DNA from 4 places in the Colwellia sp. SU-HH00943 genome. Region 2 is predicted to be linked to each of the others. Evidence: predicted binding sites of a transcription regulator. Region 2 holds the regulator's gene; each other region holds the start of a gene.
The links. Region 2 encodes sigma-54, which starts transcription at its own class of promoters, with help from an activator protein. Its sites were predicted from a motif close to GTTGGCACGNNNNTNGNNT; they were not measured.
Positions count from the first base shown of each region.

Region 1: a site for sigma-54 is predicted at 1,187-1,205, ahead of AC27GZ_RS12685 (P-II family nitrogen regulator). Genes of this name have one in related genera too.
Region 3: a site for sigma-54 is predicted at 1,560-1,578, ahead of AC27GZ_RS05960 (FimV/HubP family polar landmark protein). Genes of this name have one in related genera too.
Region 4: a site for sigma-54 is predicted at 2,403-2,421, ahead of flgB (flagellar basal body rod protein FlgB). Genes of this name have one in related genera too.

Region 1 covers NZ_BAAJLW010000004.1:231,557-236,846, reverse strand. The annotation lists gene AC27GZ_RS12690 (CHAT domain-containing protein) at 1-706, shown strand, start outside; gene AC27GZ_RS12685 (P-II family nitrogen regulator) at 1,251-1,589, shown strand; gene AC27GZ_RS12680 (ammonium transporter) at 1,602-2,882, shown strand; gene AC27GZ_RS12675 (peptidylprolyl isomerase) at 2,979-3,758, opposite strand; gene AC27GZ_RS12670 (glucosaminidase domain-containing protein) at 3,902-4,786, opposite strand; gene AC27GZ_RS12665 (response regulator) at 4,937-5,290, shown strand, end outside.
Region 2 covers NZ_BAAJLW010000001.1:394,734-400,023, forward strand. The annotation lists gene lptA (lipopolysaccharide transport periplasmic protein LptA) at 1-7, shown strand, start outside; gene lptB (LPS export ABC transporter ATP-binding protein) at 27-752, shown strand; gene AC27GZ_RS01680 (RNA polymerase factor sigma-54) at 837-2,360, shown strand; gene hpf (ribosome hibernation promoting factor) at 2,385-2,672, shown strand; gene ptsN (PTS IIA-like nitrogen regulatory protein PtsN) at 2,689-3,141, shown strand; gene rapZ (RNase adapter RapZ) at 3,271-4,125, shown strand; gene AC27GZ_RS01700 (HPr family phosphocarrier protein) at 4,150-4,428, shown strand; gene mgtE (magnesium transporter) at 4,599-5,290, shown strand, end outside.
Region 3 covers NZ_BAAJLW010000002.1:155,137-160,426, reverse strand. The annotation lists gene AC27GZ_RS05960 (FimV/HubP family polar landmark protein) at 1-1,483, opposite strand, end outside; gene AC27GZ_RS05955 (aspartate-semialdehyde dehydrogenase) at 1,740-2,759, opposite strand; gene AC27GZ_RS05950 (4-phosphoerythronate dehydrogenase) at 2,791-3,927, opposite strand; gene fabB (beta-ketoacyl-ACP synthase I) at 4,083-5,290, opposite strand, start outside.
Region 4 covers NZ_BAAJLW010000005.1:107,851-113,140, forward strand. The annotation lists gene flgA (flagellar basal body P-ring formation chaperone FlgA) at 1-134, opposite strand, end outside; gene AC27GZ_RS14445 (chemotaxis protein) at 459-1,388, shown strand; gene AC27GZ_RS14450 (CheR family methyltransferase) at 1,428-2,258, shown strand; gene flgB (flagellar basal body rod protein FlgB) at 2,456-2,854, shown strand; gene flgC (flagellar basal body rod protein FlgC) at 2,857-3,276, shown strand; gene AC27GZ_RS14465 (flagellar hook assembly protein FlgD) at 3,301-3,990, shown strand; gene flgE (flagellar hook protein FlgE) at 4,017-5,290, shown strand, end outside.

The sequences.
Region 1 (5,290 bases), on a different contig from region 2:
TTTTGCTACTTTATTTAATGGAGATAAGTTTCTTTTACAGCAGTATGATATTAGCTTAGTTTCCAGTAGCTCAATATACCTAACCCTTAATCAAAGAAATAAAAAGAAAATTAGTCATGTTGTTGCTTTTGGTGATCCAAACGGAAGTTTAGGTGCGCTGGAAGGCGCTAGAAAAGAAGTGAAAAACTTAGCCGCTATCAGTGATAATGCTCAAGTATTCATTGGTGAACAAGCCAGTGAATATGCGTTCAAGCAATTAGATTCGCCTTCATTATTACATTATGCTGGCCATGGTGTATTCACGCCAGATGCTCCGCAAATGTCTTATTTAGATTTAAGTGCTGGCAATAATCAAGATGGAAAAATCCGCAGCCATGAGCTGTATTGGTTGAAGCTAAATAATACACAACTCGTGGTGCTTTCTGCTTGCGAGTCGGCACAAGGAAAACTATCCGGCGGTAGCGAAGTTATCGGCCTTATTCGTCCATTCTTTTATAGTGGTGCGCGTAATGTATTAGCGAGTTTATGGAGTGTGGATGACGACGCTACTTATCAATTAATGAATAGCTTTTATCAAGAATATATTGACCAAGGGCAGAGTGAGCGACAATCTCTACGCCGTGCACAATTAAATTTATTAACTGAACAATCTCAGTATCAACATCCTTATTATTGGGCGGCATTTCAACTGTATGGCGCAGGTTAGTTGCTAGTAGTCGAGCAAAAGCTGTTGTATGTTTTATTAACGTGAACGATAGCTTTTGCCATAGACTTTAATCGTCAATTACTTAAGCGCTGCTTTCTCTCGGCGCTTATCGTCTTACAGGTTTTTTAGAAATCTCCTTTTTTCGGTTTTTCCTTTTGATTCAGCATGTCTTGATTTTGTGCAAATAAGTTTGAGACGTATACCTGAAATTTATAGGCAGCTATAAGTCCCTGCACCTGACGATAGTCTTGCTTATGTCATTTTTATTACCAGATAAGTCAAAGAGTTCCTGAATGATCAATTATTTAATTTAAGTGGTTTTAATCACTTATATTATTTTTATGGTTTGTATATGTTGCTCTGTTTAACGTATGCACCAAATAAAACCGTATTGCTATTTGGATGTGTTATTTTGGTGCAATATTGAGTTGTTATTATATATTTTGTTTCTCAACTTGTTGAAAAATATGATTTAAATATCTTGGCATATGAATTGTAATATAAGCTATGTTTTTTAAATATAACTATAAAGTAGAGGTTCATAATGAAAATAGTTAACGCAATCATTAAACCATTCAAGCTTGATGATGTTCGTGAAGCCATTTCAGATATTGGTGTTGAAGGTATCACCGTAAGCGAAGTGAAGGGGTTTGGCCGTCAAAAAGGTCACACAGAATTATACCGTGGTGCAGAGTATCAGGTAGATTTTTTACCGAAAGTGAAGTTAGAAATTGCTGTAAACGACGATATTGTTGAACGTCTAGTCGAGACTATTACTAAAGCTGCTTACACAGGCAAAATTGGTGACGGTAAGATTTTTGTTTATAACCTTGAACAAGCAGTACGTATTCGTACTAGCGAATCAGATTCAGAAGCACTATAAGGGATAGACACTATGGAACAAAATATTTTTCAACTTCAATATGCAATAGATACTTTCTATTTTCTTGTTTGTGGCGCATTAGTAATGTGGATGGCTGCTGGCTTCTCAATGTTAGAAGCAGGTCTTGTTCGTGCTAAGAATACTACAGAAATTTTAACAAAGAATGTCGCGTTATATGCTATCGCTTGTATCATGTACTTAGTGATTGGTTATGACATTATGTATGGTGGCGGCGTATTCTTAAATGGTATTGCTTTAGATGGTGCAGCTGATGCTGATGCCTTAACTGCTACAGTATTAGCTGAATCTGCTGAAGCTGGTTTTGGTGGTGATGCAGTATATGCAAACGCTTCTGACTTCTTCTTCCAAGTAGTATTCGTAGCAACTGCTATGTCAATTGTTTCAGGTGCGGTTGCTGAGCGTATGAAACTTTGGGCTTTCTTAGCTTTCACAGTAGTATTAACTGGTTTTATCTACCCTATGGAAGGTGCTTGGACTTGGAACGGTGATTCTGTATTCGGCCTTTATACACTAGGCGACCTTGGTTTCTCTGATTTTGCTGGTTCAGGTATTGTTCACATGGCTGGTGCTTCTGCCGCTTTAGCTGGTGTGTTATTACTTGGTGCTCGTAAAGGTAAATATACTAAAGACGGTAAAGTAAACGCGATTCCTGGTGCTAACTTACCATTAGCAACGTTAGGTACATTCATTTTATGGATGGGTTGGTTTGGTTTTAACGGTGGTTCTGTATTGAAGCTTGGTGATATCAACAGCGCAAACTCAGTTGCTATGGTATTTTTGAACACTAACGCTGCTGCTGCCGCTGGTGCAATTGCCGCATTAGTATTCGCTAAAATCTTATTCAAGAAAGCTGATTTAACCATGACATTAAATGGTGCATTAGCAGGTCTTGTTGCTATTACTGCTGAGCCTTCTACACCTTCTCCAATTCAAGCAACTATTTTTGGTGCTATTGCGGGTGTAATCGTTGTGCTTTCAATCTTAGCTTTAGATAAAGTAAAAATTGATGACCCAGTAGGTGCTATTTCAGTACATGGTGTTGTTGGTTTATTTGGTCTACTAATTGTTCCAATTACAAACTCTGGTTCAACGTTTAGTGGTCAATTAATCGGTGCTGCAACAATCTTTGTTTGGGTATTCTGTACTAGTTTTGTAGTATGGTATGCGCTGAAGAAAGTTATTGGTATTCGTGTTAGTGCTGAAGAAGAATATGAAGGTGTTGATAAAGCTGACTGTGGTATGGAAGCTTACCCTGAGTTCACAAGAGGTTAATAGTTATTAAACTAATAACACCAAGTTAACTTGGTTACACCATAAAAAAAAGCTGCTTAGGCAGCTTTTTTTATGGCTTTTTTTTACTTAAAATTATTATTTGCTAATGATTGGCTTTCGTATTGAAAGCAGTAATAAAGCTAAAGCTGAAAGCCAGAAAAAGGTACCGCCGCTGCTTTTAGTTTCAGGCTCTGGCTCTGGTTCAGTGGGTGTTGAGTCAATTAAAGTATTTTCTGCAGGATTTAAATCTGCATCTGTTACTTCAGATGAATCGATAATGGTTATTGCTTCAATCACAACAAAGTTTTCTATGCTAGGTGAGCTAATATCACTACACTGCTGACCAGCATCCATAAGAATTGGTAGATCACTGAATTGGCTTGTGCTACATAATGTTAGCTCTGCTATTGATTCTAAAACATCCATACCCTCAACAACTTGGCCAAAAACAGTGAAGCCACCATTTTGAACATCTAAATTACTCGAATTATCGACAAGATTAAAAAACCATTGGTTAGTGGCACTGTTAGGTTGATTAGCTAGTTTTGCCATCGCAATAGTGCCAGCAACATTAGAGTAAACAGGCTCATTAATGACTGAGGTATTTGCTACTTTAGCGGTTAGCGGAAGTTCCCCTTCAAAAGTAAACCCACCGCCTTGGATAATAAAGTCAGGTACAACACGGTGGATAACGGTATCTGTATAGTGTGCTTCACCCACATAATTAAGGAAATTCTCGACGGTTTTAGGCGTTGTTTGATCGAATAAGTTAACTTGAATGTTACCTTGGTTGGTTTGAAACTCAACAATAGTGGCGTTAGCAACGTTTGTAACAGTGAATAAAAGTAGAATAGAGCAAAGGGTTTTATTTAGCATTATTTATGACACCTGTTTAAAATGATGCGGCATCATAAATTGCTTAAGTGACTAATTCAACAATGATAGTGAGGAATTACTAAACAGTAACAATTTAATGAAGTTGTGTTAACTTTACGGTTATTGTGTAAAAAGGGTTAAGGTTACTCTGGGGTAATTAACTTAATAAGAATATCATCAGACAAATAAGCTTTGTCTACATCTTGTAATTTATTATAACGAATCATAGAGCGTAACCCATCGATATAGGCTTGGCCTCGTTCAGAGTATTTTCCTAACGTTCCTGCTAATTCTATTCCAGTGATATCTTTATTTTCTTTACGTAGTTTAGCGCGTAATGCACGTAATTCTTTATAGGCTGAGGTAATGTTAATATTTAGCATGTAGCCTTCAACGGAAGCCAGTGGGCTGTCAAATCTAGCCAATCCATAATTACCTAGTTCTTTGCGTTGTTGTTTAGGTATCATGCCATTGCCTGAAAAATCCCATTGTCCAAAAAATGCATTACCTTCTTCAGTAAAACGAGACGTTGCCCATCCACTTTCTTCAGCGGCTTGAGCCAAAGCAAGAGAAGGCGGCATAATATCAACTTGTGATAATAAGGCTTCTCTTTGAGCTTGAGATATTGCAGAAACCCCCTGTTTTATTTGTTTGTATTTAATCGCAATGGCTATCAGTTCAGGTGAATCTAATGCGTAAGACTGAATGATTTCTCGTTCTTTTAAAATATTTTCATTAGACATTAACACTAAGGGAGCCATTAAACGGAAAAACACCTGCTTTTTTTGTTGTACGGGGATATTGCTTGATGTTTTTTTCCAGCGTTCACTTACCGCGCTAAAAGTGAGTCGAGGAACTTCTCTGTTTCCTGATTGCCAATCTTTGCTGGTGTAATGATGTTTACTAAAAAGCGCCATTAGCTCATCAAGTGAATTAATCTCAACATTTACATAATCCTTGGCGATGCAAGTATTAATAGAAAAAACGCCAAGTATGAAGACCTTAATGAATAGTATTATTTTAGTCATGATATCCTTTTCGTATTTGTAGAATATTTGTTCTTTTTAGTGTTATTAGATGGTATAAATTACTACCTTACTTTTGCCTTGAAAATTTAGCAAAGGTTAATTGTTATTTATCTTAGGCTCATCATTATCTAAGTGTCATTAAGGTCGAATATGCCTCACTTATTGCTATTGTTGTTATTGTTATCTGTAGAGTTAATGGCTCAGTCAGATGATTTTGCACAACAAATTTCCAAGCTTGAGCAGCAGCAAGATAAAACCAAAGTAGTTGAACAATTATCCCAATTACTTAATCAACCGTTAACCCACGCACAAAAAATTGAGGCATTGCTTCTACAGAGTAAAAGCTACTTAGGGTTAAATAACTTTACCCAAGCGATCAACAGTAGTGAACAAGCAAGCGCCATTGCTGAGCAGGCGAATTTACGTCCTTTGCAAGCGAAGGTAAATAAATTACAAGGCATTATTGCCTATTATCAAGGTCGATATAAAGACGCGATAGTATTT
Region 2 (5,290 bases):
TGATTAATGCAACTGACAACACTGATATAGCTACCCTTAGCGCTCACGGTTTATCTAAGTCATATAAAGGTCGGCAAGTAGTAAAAAGTGTAAGCCTCAATGTGAATACCGGGCAAATTGTTGGTTTATTAGGCCCCAATGGCGCCGGCAAAACCACCTCGTTTTACATGATTGTTGGCTTAGTTCCTAATGATGACGGTAAAATTATTTTAAGTGATGAAGATGTCACACTTGCTCCTATGCATGAAAGAGCACGACGTGGTATAGGTTATTTACCTCAAGAAGCCTCAATTTTTAGAAAACTCACCGTCACTGAAAATATTATGGCTATTTTGCAAACTCGCAAAAACCTTGATGAAGGGAAAAAGCAAGAAAAGCTGGAACATTTACTCGAAGAATTTAATATATGTCATATCAAAGATAACCTTGGTATGAGCTTATCTGGTGGCGAAAGAAGACGTGTAGAAATAGCAAGAGCACTGGCTGCTGATCCTCAATTTATTTTACTGGATGAACCTTTTGCCGGTGTTGATCCTATATCGGTAGGTGACATTAAAAAGATTATCATTCATCTTAAAGAGCGAGGAATTGGTATCTTAATCACAGATCATAATGTCAGAGAAACCTTGGATGTTTGTGAGCATGCTTATATAGTAAGTCACGGTGAAATTATCGCTCAAGGTGATGCAAACCAAATACTTGCAAATCAAAAGGTCAGAGATGTATACCTCGGCGAACAATTCACGCTATAGTTACTAATATACAAAAAAAATTAAGCTATAATTTATAGTGAATGTATTACTAAAATAACAACAACAGGATAAGAACAGAACTAAATGCGTCCATCACTGCAGCTCCGAATAGGACAACAACTCACCATGACGCCGCAACTGCAACAAGCGATAAAGCTTCTGCAGTTATCGACGTTGGAACTTCAACAAGAAATTCAAGAAGTGCTTGAGAGTAATCCTTTGCTTGAAGTGAATGAAAATTCACCGAGTAATAGCAATGAAGAAAACGACAACAGTAATGAACAGTTAGAAGAAGCTTTTTCTGCTAGCACAAATAGCACAGAACAAACCAGCCCTGAAGGTAGTGAAGACACCAGTGCCACTATTGATGAAATAAGTACTACCGAAGCAATGGCTCAAAATGATATTCCTGAAGAGTTAAATATAGATACCACCTGGGAAGAGAGTTACAGTGCTGGAACCTCTAATACAGGTGCAATCTCAAGCCCTTCTGAAGATTACACCTATCAAGGTGAAACCACAGACTCTATTCAAGATCATTTACTCTGGCAAATGGAATTAACACCCTTTACGGATACTGACCGCGCAGTTGCTATTGCCATTATTGAAGCGGTAGATGATGCTGGCTATTTAACCGTTTCTTGCGAAGATATTTTAGAAAGTGTCGGTATTGAAGATTTAGAGCTTGACGAAGTGGAAGCGGTATTAAAGCGCATTAACGTCTTTGATCCAATCGGTGTTGCCGCTCGCTCCATTGCTGACTGCTTAATCATCCAGTTAAATCAATTTGATGAAGACACTCCTTATTTGAAAGAAAGTAAACACATCATTGAAGAGCATATAGACCTACTGGGTAACCGAGATTACCGTCAGCTTATGCGTAAAACTAAGCTTAAAGAAAATCAACTTCGCGAAGTAATGCGCTTAATTCAAACACTGAATCCACGCCCAGGTGATGCGGTAATAAAAGGGGATGAGCAGTACGTTATTCCTGATGTTTCCGTAGAAAAGAAAAATGGACGCTGGATTGTAGAATTAAACCCAGATACAGCGCCTAAATTATCTATTAACCAACAATATGCAGCCATGACTAAAACCACCAAGTCTTCTAGTGATGATGGTCAGTTCATTCGCTCAAACCTTCAAGAAGCAAAATGGTTTATAAAAAGTTTAGAATCGCGAAATGATACACTACTAAAAGTGTCAAATTGTATTGTTCAGCGCCAACAAGGCTTTCTTGAACATGGCGCCGAAGCCATGCGCCCAATGGTATTAAATGATATAGCTGAAGCAGTAGACATGCATGAATCAACCATTTCACGTGTAACAACACAAAAGTACATGCACACACCAAGAGGTATTTTTGAGCTAAAATATTTCTTTTCTAGTCATGTAAGTACTGAAAATGGTGGTGAATGCTCTTCAACAGCAATTCGTTCCTTGATTAAGAAGCTCATTTTAGCGGAAACACCTGCTAAACCGCTAAGTGATAGTAAAATGGCCGATTTATTGGCTGAGCAGGGCATTAATGTTGCAAGACGAACCATAGCTAAATACCGTGAATCATTAGCTATTCCGCCGTCAAATCAACGTAAGAGTTTATTGTAAATCTCATTTAAAAGGATCACGCATATGCAAATTAATCTTACTGGTCACCATGTAGAAATTACCACGTCTTTACGCGATTATGTCGACACAAAATTTGCCAAATTAGAGCGACATTTTGATCATATTAACAATGTTTACGTTGTACTAACGGTAGAAAAATTAGACCAAAAAGCTGAAGCAACGGTTCACCTAAATGGTAGCGAAGTGCATGCTTCAGCGGTGAATGAAGTGATGTATGCCTCTATTGATACCTTAGTAGATAAATTAGACCGCCAAATTCTTAAATACAAAGGCAAAATTGCCAGCCATTAACCCCATTCAAAGTACTATGACCCTACAAGACATTTTAACGCTGGACTGCACTGCCTGTGCAGTTCCAGCAAGTAGCAAAAAACGCATACTCGAAACTCTCTGCCAACTTGCCAGTAGTAAATTAGGTGAATCCGATACAGGTACGCTATTAGATAGCTTACTAAACCGAGAAAAAATGGGCAGTACAGGTATTGGTAATGGTATTGCGATACCTCATGGAAAATTGCAAAACTCAAATAAAGCAGTTGCTGTCATGCTAACCACTGAAAAAGCGATTGAGTTTGACGCAATAGATAATAAACCTGTCGATATTTTTATTTGTTTATTTGTACCTCAAGATTGCACTCAAGCACATTTAGAAACTTTACAAAGCATAGCTAAACTGTTTAGTGATCGAAAAGTAGCGAAACAAGCGCGTAAGTGTACTTCTAAACAAGCTTTATTTAATCTAGTTCAACAAGCACATTAAAAAGCAACGTATTTTACAACCGCATAATAATGTAAAGTACCTAAATAACAACTTATTTAACAAAGCATGCAAGCCATCATAACAGCTGTCAATGACACTGCTTTAGCCTTGTAGCGCGAGATATCAAGTATGAAACTTATTATTGTCAGTGGCCGTTCAGGATCAGGGAAATCTGTTGCTTTAAGAGTATTAGAAGATTTAGGCTACTATTGCGTAGATAATATTCCTATTAACTTATTACCTGCCTTAACTCATACTGTTATCAATGATTACGAGAATGTTGCCGTCAGCTTAGATGTCCGTAACTTACCCAATGATCCTAAAGATATACCGGAAATAATCGAGTACTTACCGAATGCTGTTGATGTAACTACCCTTTTCTTAGATGCTGACGATATAGACCTTACCCGTCGATTTAGCGAAACACGTCGTTTACATCCATTAATCAAAGAAAATATCCCCTTAGATCAAGCAATAGCGTTAGAAAAAAAGCTCCTTACGCCTATTTCTACCCGAGCAGATTTATACATTAATACTAGCCAATTAAGCCCGCATCAATTAGCTGACTTAGTCAGAGAACGTATTTTAGGTAAAAAAACAGGGGCTATGGTATTAGTATTTGAATCATTCGGTTTTAAACATGGCATCCCTGCCGATGCCGACTATGTATTTGATGCGCGATTTTTACCAAACCCTTTTTGGGAAAAAGATCTGAAAGCCTACACAGGGTTAGAGCAACCCGTACAAGATTTCCTTGCCAGTCAACCGATAGTAACAAAGTTTATCTGGCAAATTAATAGTTTTATGATGACATGGCTACCACATCTAGAACGTAATAACCGTAGTTATGTCACTATCGCCATAGGTTGTACAGGCGGTAAGCATAGATCCGTTTATATCGCTGAACTATTAGCCAGTAACTTTAGAAAAGAAAAGAAAGATGTACAAACACATCACCGTGATATTGAGAAAGTAAAAAAATAATAATGAATCATTATGAGTAGCCTTATGACCACAACTATTTCTAAAGACTTAACTATCATCAACAAGCTCGGTTTACATGCTCGCGCTGCAACAAAGCTTGCTCAGTTATGCCAAAAATTTACCGCGAAAATCACCCTTGAATTAGAAGATAAAACCGCTGATGCCAATAGTATTATGGCAATAATGTTACTCGCTGGCGGTCAAGGTAAAACCGTAACAGTCACTGCTCAAGGTGAAGATGCAGAACAAGCATTAGCCGCTATTAGTCAGCTGATAGGCGACAAGTTTGATGAGTCTGAATAGTAAAGTAGCTTTTTGAGCGCAAGCAAGCACGAACAGTTTTTAAACATCTAATCATTACAATGACTTTTTAGCATTAAAATAAAAAGCTGATAAAACCATTGAGTTACGATAAACTTATTAAGTAAACCATCTCCAAACTTTCCCAAAAACTAAATAGCAGATTCATCGCCATGTCAGAGCTAACAGAACAAGAAGACATTCAACGAAGATTACATCAGGTGAACGAAGCCCTGAGTGATGGCATGTTTGTCTATGTTCGGCAGCTTTTACAAGAATTGCCTGTTTATGATTTAGCACTAGTACTTGAGTCTTCCCCGGCAAAAAACCGTTTAGTGTTATGGCAATTAATTGATGCTGAATTTCACGGCGAAGTATTAGAAGAACTCAGTGAAGAAGTACGTAAAGGTATCCTTAAGGGCATGCGACCTGAAAAACTCGCTGCTGCCGCTGAGGGGATGGATGTTGATGATATTGCAGAAGTTTTTCGTACTCTACCTGATAGCGACTACCAAGAAGTTCTTAACTCGATGGACTCGCAAGATAGAAGCCGAATAGAAACTGCTTTATCTTACGAGGAAGATACCGCCGGTGGTATCATGAATACAGATACCATCACCGTTAGACCGGAAGTGACTGTCGATGTGGTATTACGGTATTTGCGATTAAAGGCCGAGCTACCTGAATCAACAGACTCCTTTTATGTAGTTGATCGTAATAACAAATTTATTGGTGCAGTGTCTTTAGCTGCCATAGTTACAGCCAAGCCAGAAGTGATTATTTCAGATCTAATCGATGCTGATGTCGAAGCTGTACAGGCCGATATGAGTGAACAAGATGTGGCACAGTTATTTGAACGCCATGA
Region 3 (5,290 bases), on a different contig from region 2:
TATCGAAATCATCCGCATCATTAGTACTAGCTTCAGCTAAAGGATCTTCAACTATGCTTTCATCAGCAAGCACATCATCAATATTTATTTCTTCGTCATCTTCCGGTAGATCATCTTCAACAGAAAGCTCTTCATCTAAACTGCCCAATAAATCATCAAGATCATTTTGATCTAACTCGTTACCTTCAAGCGGCTCATCATCTGTTGCAGCCTCTTCATTAACGCTTTCTTCAGCAGGCGCTTCTGTTAAGGCATCTAAATCACTTTGGTCTAATTCGTTACTGGTACTCTCTTCTAGCTCACTGTCATCATCAAGTAGAATATCTTCCAAATCATCGAGATCATCCAACTCATCATCATCGTCATCATCTAAATGAATAGCATCGTCATCATCAAGTAAATCAACCGATAAGTCATCATCAAGTAATAATTCGTCATCAAGTGATACTTCGCCATCTAATGACAGTTCATCATCAAGTGATAAATCATCTACGCTAGCAATTTCATCTTCAACTTCTACGGTTTTTTCCGGCTCACTCGTTGTTTTTTGTTCTTTCTCAGGCTGCTTTGCTTCTGGCTCACCCTTTCGACGTTTTAGTAGTAAAGCAACAACAATAATGATCAAAATCGCAGGCAATGTAGCCATCAACACGATAAACCATAAACTTGAAAAAATGTTATTTTTTTCCAGTTCAGCTTGTTGCTTTTCAAGTAGTAACTCTTGCTCTCGAGCTTGTGCTTTTTCAAGTAACGCTTGCTGCAATTGGATCATATCATCCATTTGCAGCTTAATTTCTTTGCCTTTGGCTACCTCTTTTTGCATGGTGCCAAGTTGGTTATTGAAGGTAGATAGACGCTGGCGCAGCTCTTCATTTTCTTTCAAAATGGCTTGTAGGCCATCTATAGAATCTAAAACATCATTTTGAATGCTCTCTAAGCGTTGCTGCTGCTCAGTATCTATTTTTTGTAATTTGTCATTTATCTCAACTTTGACTGTATCTAAGTCTTTTTTCTTAACGGAAGGCTCTTTGGGCTTAGTTGCTGATTTTTGCACCGCCTTCGGTTGCTTCTTCTGCCAAGTTTTTTCATCTTGATCAGATTTTTGTTGCGCTTGGGCAGGGTTAACAGCCATCATTTGATTAAATGACGGTATAGTTAAGTATTGTCCTTCAACAAGATGATTAAAGTTATTATCTACAAAGGCTTGGGGATTAGCTTGAAATAGCGCTTGCATGACTTGATAAACCGTTAAACGGTTATCCGGTCTAACAGTTAAAGCAATTTTCCATAAAGTATCCCTTTTACTAATTGGGCCATACCTTTCATAAGGAAAAACATCACTGCTTTTTGGACCACGCATACGAATACCACGTTCTTCTGCGACTGCCGCCTGTGAATAAACCGGCACACTAACAGTAAGTGTGCTTAGGGTTAGCACACTAAGAACAACCTGCCATAAACACAGGCGTAATAATTTTCGCATCGAGGCTTTCCTAGTTATTATTTTTTCAAAAATTAGTTACTGTCAACACATTGACATCATCAGGCATCCAAAAGTAAAGCAAAATTCATTCCATCAAAATAACGGCAATATTGACATCCTGATACGATAATACCAAATTCAATCATTATTGCTTATTTTTTTAATTCGGAAAACAAAAAACTCGTCGTTGACATTATTACTAATGTTAACGACGAGTTTTAAATTTTCTTGAGTTTTATTAAGTTAGACTAATAACTTAGCTTAAGTATTCTTTCACTAATAATTCGGCAATTTGAACGCTATTAGTTGCCGCCCCTTTACGAACATTGTCGGCAACAATCCACATATTAATGCCGTTTGGATGACTAATGTCTTCACGTACACGACCAACAAATGTTTCATCCTTGCCACTAGCATCAGAAATTTGTGTAGGGAAGTCTTCATCATTACGACGAACAACAACACCTTCTGCTTGCTCTAATAAGTCTTTAACTTCTTCTGCAGAGATTGGCGTTTTAGTTTCAATGTGCAACGCTTCTGCATGACCGTAAAATACAGGAACACGAACAGCTGTAGGGTTAACAAGAATATTTTCATCACCAAAAATTTTCTTGGTTTCCCAAACCATTTTCATTTCTTCTTTCGTGTAACCGTTATCTAAGAACACATCGATTTGTGGGATAACATTAAAAGAAATTTGACGTGAAAAGTTTTTACTTTCTACTGGCTTGCCACTTAATAAATCAGCAGTTTGTTTCGCCAATTCATCCATAGACTCTTTACCACCACCAGACACTGATTGGTATGTACATACGTTAATACGGTCAATACCTACTGCATCTTGAATTGGTTTCAATGCAACTAACATTTGTATGGTAGAACAGTTAGGGTTAGCAATAATGTTGCGGTTACGGTAGTCAGCTAACGCACCTGGATTTACTTCTGGTACGATTAACGGGATGTCTTCTTCGTATCGGAATTCTGAAGTGTTATCAATAACAATACAGCCAGCTTCACCCGCAATAGGTGCAAACTTAGCAGACGTAGCGCCACCAGCAGAGAAGAAGCCAATTTGAGCTTGGCTAAAGTCAAAATGGTCAGCATCAAGTACTTCAATGCTTTCGCCATTAAACTCAATAAACTCACCCGCAGAGCGAGCACTTGCTAATGGGTAAAGTTTATTAATCGGGAAATCTCTTTGCTCTAAAATTTCCATAATGGTTTTGCCAACCAAACCTGTTGCGCCAAGTACGCATACATCAAATTTCTGTGCCATGATCCTCTCTCTACTCGTTGGACTTATACTCTTATGAGTTTTTATTAAAGCCTAAACGATGTGGCACATCGTTATAGGCATCTGGTGACAATGTTACAGTAACAGACGAGAACTCTCGACGTACCGGATAATTTTTTCTTAGCATATCAAAACCCTCAAGGGCTAATTTTTGCCTGAAAATAGCATCATCGCGCCTGACATCATAAACAATTTTAATCAGTTGATTAACTATGCTTTGGTCTATTTCTTCAGTTATCTTAATCTCAGAAATACTCGATTTAGGTAGTAGCTGAGATAACTGCACTGAAGGCAATTTACCTAATTTTCGACATAATGCCTGATAAAGCATCTCTGTGCCACGAGATTTTCCTTCTAAGCTATAACCAGCAATATGTGCTGTAGCTATTTCAGTATAATCTATCAATGGCACTAATACGTTTGGCTCACCTTCCCAAACATCAAGAACAACCTTTAAACCATGCCCTTGCTGCTTCATAGAAAGTAAAGCTTGGTTATCAATAACCTCACCGCGACAAGCACTTATCAATATTTGCTTATCATTTAATTGTTTGAGCCTTTCTTCATTTAGCAAATGGAAAGTAGCATGCTCCCCTTTTAGCGTTTTAGGTACATGCAATGAAATTACATCGCAGGCTAACACTTCATCTAATGACACAAAATCTCTTTTATCTTCGCCACTTTTAGCGAGAATTGGATCGCATATTTTAAATGCGATCCCTAAGGCTGATAACTTTTCAGTTAACCGTGTGCCAGTGTTACCACCTCCGATAATACCTACCGTCAGCTGTGAAAGATCTAACAAATAACGCTCTGCAAGTACGACCAAACAACTCAGCACATATTCAGCCACCGAAATAGCATTGCACCCTGGTGCTGAATAAAAAGAGACATCACGCTTTTTTAAGTAATCTTGATCGATATGATCCATACCAATAGTAGCAGTACCAACAAAACTAAGCTGAGTATTCTCTTTTAATAAATTTTCATTGATTTGTGTGATGGAGCGTACAAGTAATACGTCAGCGTCAGCAACTTGCTCAGAAGTTAGCTCTCGGCCAGAAAAAGCCTGCAATTGCGTAGATTCACCACAGATATTGCTAAAGAACTCTTTAGCATATGGCATGTTTTCATCGAAAAGTATTTTCATTAGAACAGAGGTTTGCAAAACGTCAATTGCACAATTATAGAGTAACTAACCTATCCACGGCTAGCGATAATGATTTGTCTCAATAAAAAAGCCATACTAAGATTCAACTTAATATGGCTCTAAAAAAATAGAGAAAAGGCTAAGTCCTATTTGTACTAACCTTTATATTTTTGCATTACTAACGTTGCATTCGTACCACCAAAACCAAAGCTATTTGACATAACTGTGTTTAAGTCTGTATCTCTTTTTTCGGTAACAATATCTAAACCTTGCGCTTGCTCATCAAGGTTATCAATATTGACTGAAGGAGCAACAAAGTTGTTCTCCATCATTAAAATTGAGTAAATAGCTTCATGAACACCAGCAGCACCTAATGCATGACCTGTCATGGCTTTTGTTGCACTAATTGCTGGAGACTTTTCTCCAAATAATTCTTGAATTGCACCTAGTTCTTTAACATCACCAACAGGTGTAGAAGTACCATGAGTATTTAAGTAATCAACATCACCTTCAACATTTTCCAAGGCTTGTTGCATACAACGCACAGCACCTTCACCACTTGGAGCAACCATATCATAGCCGTCTGATGTAGCGCCGTAGCCAACAATTTCAGCATAAATATGTGCACCACGAGCTAGTGCATGTTCCAGCTCTTCTACAACAACCATGCCGCCGCCGCCAGAAATAACAAAGCCATCACGATCAGCATCATAAGTACGAGAAGCTTGATCTGGTGTATCATTACGACCGGCAGATAAAGCGCCCATACCGTCAAACATCATTGCTAATGACCAATCTACCTCTTCACCACCACCGGCAAAAACAACATCTTGTTTACCCAGTTGGATTAGCTCCATCGCATGACCAATACAATGTGCACTTGTTGCACAAGCAGAGCTGATAGAGTAGTTAACACCTTTGACTTTAAATGGCGTCGCTAAACATGCTGATACAGTACTCGACATAGTTTTTGGTACCGCATAAGGACCAACACGACGAATACCGCGATTACGTAACGTATCTGTTGAGGCAACAATATTGGCTGACGATGCACCACCAGAGCCAGCAACGATACCTGTTCTGACATTAGAGACTTCTTCATCAGTTAACTTGGCATCTTTGATAGCTTGGTCCATAGCAATGTATGCATAACCTGCTGCATCACCCATAAAACGTATAGCTTTACGGTCAATATGATCTTTTATGTCAAGGTTTGGTACACCCCAAACATTACTTTTTAAGCCTTGCTCTGCAAAGCTTTCAGAAAAAGTTATTCCTGACTTACCTGACTCTAATGAAGCTAACACTTCTTCTGCATTGTTACCAATACTTGAGACTATACCGATACCGGTGATCACTACAC
Region 4 (5,290 bases), on a different contig from region 2:
TCTACTTGAGCGACACTTATAACTATTTTCCCATTTTCAGGTGATGTTATTTTATTTTCAAGGTAGCTTTTTGCAAAATTTTCAATATAGGCACTGTCTAGTGTGTCAGCAAGGCTTAAAGTGCTGTTTGACACTATAAAGTACATAATAAATAAAAAAAATTTTAGTTTAAGCATAGTTTTTGGCGTTTATTTTTTAGGTTAATTCAAATACTCGTCTATGCTTAGATTAAGTCAGCATAGTAGTTAGTCTGTCAATTTTGTGACAATAAGTTATTTATTCTAATATTGTTAAATACTTAGCTAGTAATAATTTGACTTTTTGTTAAGCTATTAGTTACTACTGACAAGTTTTTCGACTTATAATTGACTCATTAATAGAGTAATCAAGAATTGTGCCTTTTTGCTTTTAGTCTAAGAGTAACTAAGAAACATGACTGGTTTTGAACGAGGTTTTTTATGGCAGGTATATTAGATTCAGTTAACCAACGAACACAACTTGTTGGTCAAAACAGACTGGAATTATTACTTTTTAAATTAGTGGGCAGGCAACGATTTGGTATTAATGTCTTTAAAGTTAGAGAGGTTTTACAATGTCCTCATTTAACTTCGTTACCTAAACAAGATTCCTTTATTAAAGGTGTTGCACATATTCGTGGTCAAACTATTTCAGTGATTGACTTGAGTAAAGCAATCGGAGCACCAGCAATAAAGGATACAAAAGATGCCTTTATTATTATTGCAGAGTACAACCGTAGCGTTCAGGGTTTCCTTGTTGCTGGGGTAGAGCGTATTGTTACGCTAAGCTGGAAAGATATGATGCCGCCACCTGAAGGCGCTGGTAAGTCAAGTTATCTAACCGCTGTTACAGAAATTGATCAAGAAATGATTTCTATTTTAGATGTTGAGAAAATCCTAAATGAAATTAACCCAGTTTCTACTGATTTAAGTGAAGATGTCGCTGATGAAGCTGTCGGGGAAGAATTAGGTGAGCGTATTGTGATGATTGCGGATGACTCAACAGTTGCCCGAAACCAAGTTAAGCGCGCACTAGAACCATTAGGGATTAAAATGGCCTTAGCTAAAAATGGTCAAGATGCACTTGATCAACTTACGGCGATAGAAGCTACTTGTGAAAATAGTATTACTGAGAAAGTTGCCCTAATGGTATCAGATATTGAAATGCCAGAAATGGACGGTTATACGCTAACCGCTGAAGTTAAAGGTAATGAACGAATGGCAAAAATGCCGGTGATACTTCATACTTCACTTAGTGGTGTATTTAATAATGCAATGGTTGCAAAAGTGGGAGCTGAAGATTTTATCCCTAAATTTCATCCTGATGAATTAGCAACTGCGGTAAAAAAATGGCTTAACTATGAAGGTTAAGTTAATTGTTCGCAACACAGTATTTAGGAAGTAGTTATAGTGTCAGCAAGACAACTTGACGATAAAAGTTATGATCAATTTAGAACTTTTTTAGAGCAGCAGTGCGGCATCGTTTTAGGTGAAAATAAACAATACCTAGTCAAAAGTCGTTTAGCGCCTTTAATGAGCAAATTTGATATTAGCTCATTGGGTGAACTAGTGAGTAAAACCTTATCTCCTGTTGAACGCCAGTTACGGGCAGCAGTTATCGATGCCATGACGACTAACGAAACTTTATGGTTTCGTGATGACTACCCGTTCAAATTGCTGAAAAGGCAATTACTGCCAGATTTCGCTGATCAAAGAACACCAGTAAAAATTTGGTCAGCGGCAAGCTCCTCAGGACAAGAGCCTTATTCTATTGCTATGTCAGTGCTTGAGTATCAGCAAGAAAACCCAGGTGCTTTCCCTCGTGGTGTTCAAGTCATTGGCACCGATATCTCAACTACCATGTTAGAACATTGTAAATATGGTCACTATGACTCATTAGCCTTAGCAAGAGGTCTATCTATTGAGCGTAAAAATAGGTTTTTTGAAGCGGGTGATAATGGCATGTTAAAGGTGAAAGATGAAGTTAAGAGTATGGTTAACTTCAGGCCGCTCAACTTATTAAACAGTTATAGTTTAATGGGGCGTTTCGATATTGTTTTTTGTCGTAATGTACTTATTTATTTTTCTCCTGAAATCAAAGCACAAATTATTGGTCAAATTCATGGCACTTTAAATAATGCTGGTTATTTATTTTTAGGAGCTTCAGAGTCATTGTCTGGACTGAGTGATGATTTTAATATGCTCAGATGTAATCCTGGAATTGTCTATCAAAAAAGATAATTTTTTGATTAAATATCAATAAAGAATCTCTTGATAACTGAGTTTATCAAGAGATTTATTTTTTCTCTCACCCCAGTATTTTTTTAACTTATTCATTCAGGCTCATCAACCGAAACCCTTGTGTTGAGTTTCTTCTTTCAATCCTTTGGCATAATTTTTGAATATCATTAGTAAAGTTTTATTAATGGTGGTTACTTATGGCTATAGGTTTTGACAAAGGTTTTCAACTACACGCTCAAGGTATGCAAATTCGCGCTGAGCGAGCAGAAGTGATCGCGAGTAATATAGCTAATGCAGACACTCCGGGTTACAAAGCTAAAGGCATGGACTTTCAAAAAGCAATGCAACTAGCCACTTCACAACAGCAAATGGGAATGAGTCAAACCCATTCAAAACATTTTGATCTTCGTACTGAATTGAATAATAAAGTCGATTTTCGTGTACCAAATCAACCAGATACTGGTGATGGGAATACTGTTGATGTACAAATGGAACGAAACTTGTATTTAGAAAACTCATTAGAGTATCAAGCAGGCGTGCAATTTCTTAACGGAAAAATAAAAGCGCTGCAAAAAGTAATTAGCGGAGGTAGATAATTATGAGCTTATTTAACGTATTTAATATTACTGGTACAGGTATGAGCGCACAATCTACTCGCTTGAACACAACAGCAAGTAATATTGCTAACGCAGACAGTGTTAGCTCAAGCATAGATCAAACTTACCGTGCTCGCCATCCTGTATTTGCCGCTGCTATGCAAAAAGCTGCCGCAGGTCAAGAAGGTAACATAGGAGTACAAGTACTTGGTATTGTAGAAAGCAATAAGCCGTTAAATATAGAGCATGCGCCAGATCACCCAATGGCCGATGCCGAAGGTTTTATTTATAAACCTAATGTGAATGTTATTGAAGAAATGACCAACATGATTTCAGCGTCTCGTTCATACCAAACTAATGTTCAGCTGGCTGAGTCAGCAAAAAACATGCTGAACAAAACGTTAGTATTGGGTCAACGTTAGGCTAGCAGAAGTTAGGAGTAAAAAATGGAAACAATTTCAGGTGGCAACCTATTAGATGGTATACGTTGGCAGAAAGAAGAGTATAAAGTTGCTGAAGAAAATGATAATGGCATGCTTACTCAAGAGGATTTCTTTGCGTTATTAACCAAAGAATTAGCAAACCAAGATCCAACTAAGCCTGTAGACAATAACGAAATGATATCGCAAATGACGGCATTTTCTACCACCGATGGTGTGCAACAATTGAACGAATCATTTACCGACTTTGCAACGTCTATGACGTCTAGCCAAGCATTACAAGCATCATCACTCGTTGGTCGTAGTGTGTTAGTGGAAGATAACGTTTTTGGTATGAATGAAGGCGAAGACGTTAAAGGTAAAATTGTCACTGATGTTGATGCCAGTAACGTTAATATTTATGTAGAAAATATTGCCGGTGAAATTATACAAACTGTACCTGTTGGTAATGTTGGTGCAGGCGGCGGTAACTTTGTTTGGGACGGACAAGCATCGAATGGCGAAGCCGCACCTGCAGGAGCCTATCGATTTAGAGTTGCCGGTTTAGTTGACGGACAAGCGTCAGAATTACAAGCCATGACGTATCGAAAGGTAGATAGCGTCACTTTAGCGGGTGCTAACGGTAGTATCTTATTAAACCTTAATGGTGGCAGCTCAATGGCATTAGCCGATGTAGTTGAAGTATCAGAAGGTTAGTTCAGATTTTTTAAGAGGGTTAAATTATGTCATTTAATATAGCATTAAGCGGATTAAACGCAGCGCAAAAAGACCTCGATGTGTCGTCAAATAACATCGCAAACGTAAATACTACGGGTTTTAAAGAATCTCGTGCCGAATTTGTTGATGTTTACGCGGCATCTTTACTTGCCTCAGGTAAAACCAAAGTAGGTGATGGTGTACTAACAGCAGATGTTGCTCAGCAATTTTCTCAAGGTAGTATTCAATTTACTAATAATGCGCTTGATTTAGCTATTACAGGTAATGGTTTTTTTGCTACAGTGCCTGAAATTGACTCGCTTGAGCGCTCTTACACACGAGCAGGGCAGTTTAAATTAAATGCTGAAAATTTCGTCGTTAACTCTGCGGGCGGTCATTTATTAGGTTTCCCTGTTAACTCTGATGGCTCTTCTTCTTCAGTAAGTTTAAGTACTGCTGAGCCTGTACTTATTCCTACCGCTTCAGGTGCACCGACTAAAACAAGTAAAGTTGATATGCGCATGAATTTACCTGCAGGCGATGCATACATTGCTACAGCACCAGGTAACTTTGATCCAGATGATCCATTAACGTATAACAATTCGACGTCAGTAACTATTTTTGACTCTTTAGGTGATAGTCATGTCATGACTTATTATTTTGTTAAAGATGACCCAGCAACTAACCCTAATGAGTGGTTAATGTTTGCCGCTGTTGATGGTAGTGTTATTGATCTAGAAGATCCTAATGGTACAGCCGTAGCTGATGGGCGTGTTGGTGGTACAGTTTCAGGGCCTTTATCACCGGGTGGTGTCACAGGTGCTAGATTAGTGTTCGATGCTTCTGGTGATTTTACAGGTCAATTCCCACCATTAGCTGATGGTGGCATTATTACTCGAGACTTTACTAACCATTTACCCAATGGTGCTGATATCACGCAAACGGTAGAAATTGACTTTAACTTAGATCCAACTGGGCCTAACCCGAATGAACCAACACAATTTGCGTCTAACTTTGAAGTAACCGCGTTAAATCAAGATGGTTTAGCAGTAGGGCGCTTAACAGGTATAGATATTGGCTCGGATGGTTTAGTTCGTGCAACTTATTCAAATGGTACATCACAACCACTTGCTCGTATCGCCATGGTAAACTTTGCAAATGAGCAAGGATTAACACAAATAGGTAACACGAGCTGGAAAGAGAGTATTGTCTCTGGTGAACCGTTAGCAGGTGAAGGTGGCTCAGGTACTTTTGGTACGATTAATTCTTCAGCGCTAGAGCAATCAAACGTTAACCTAAC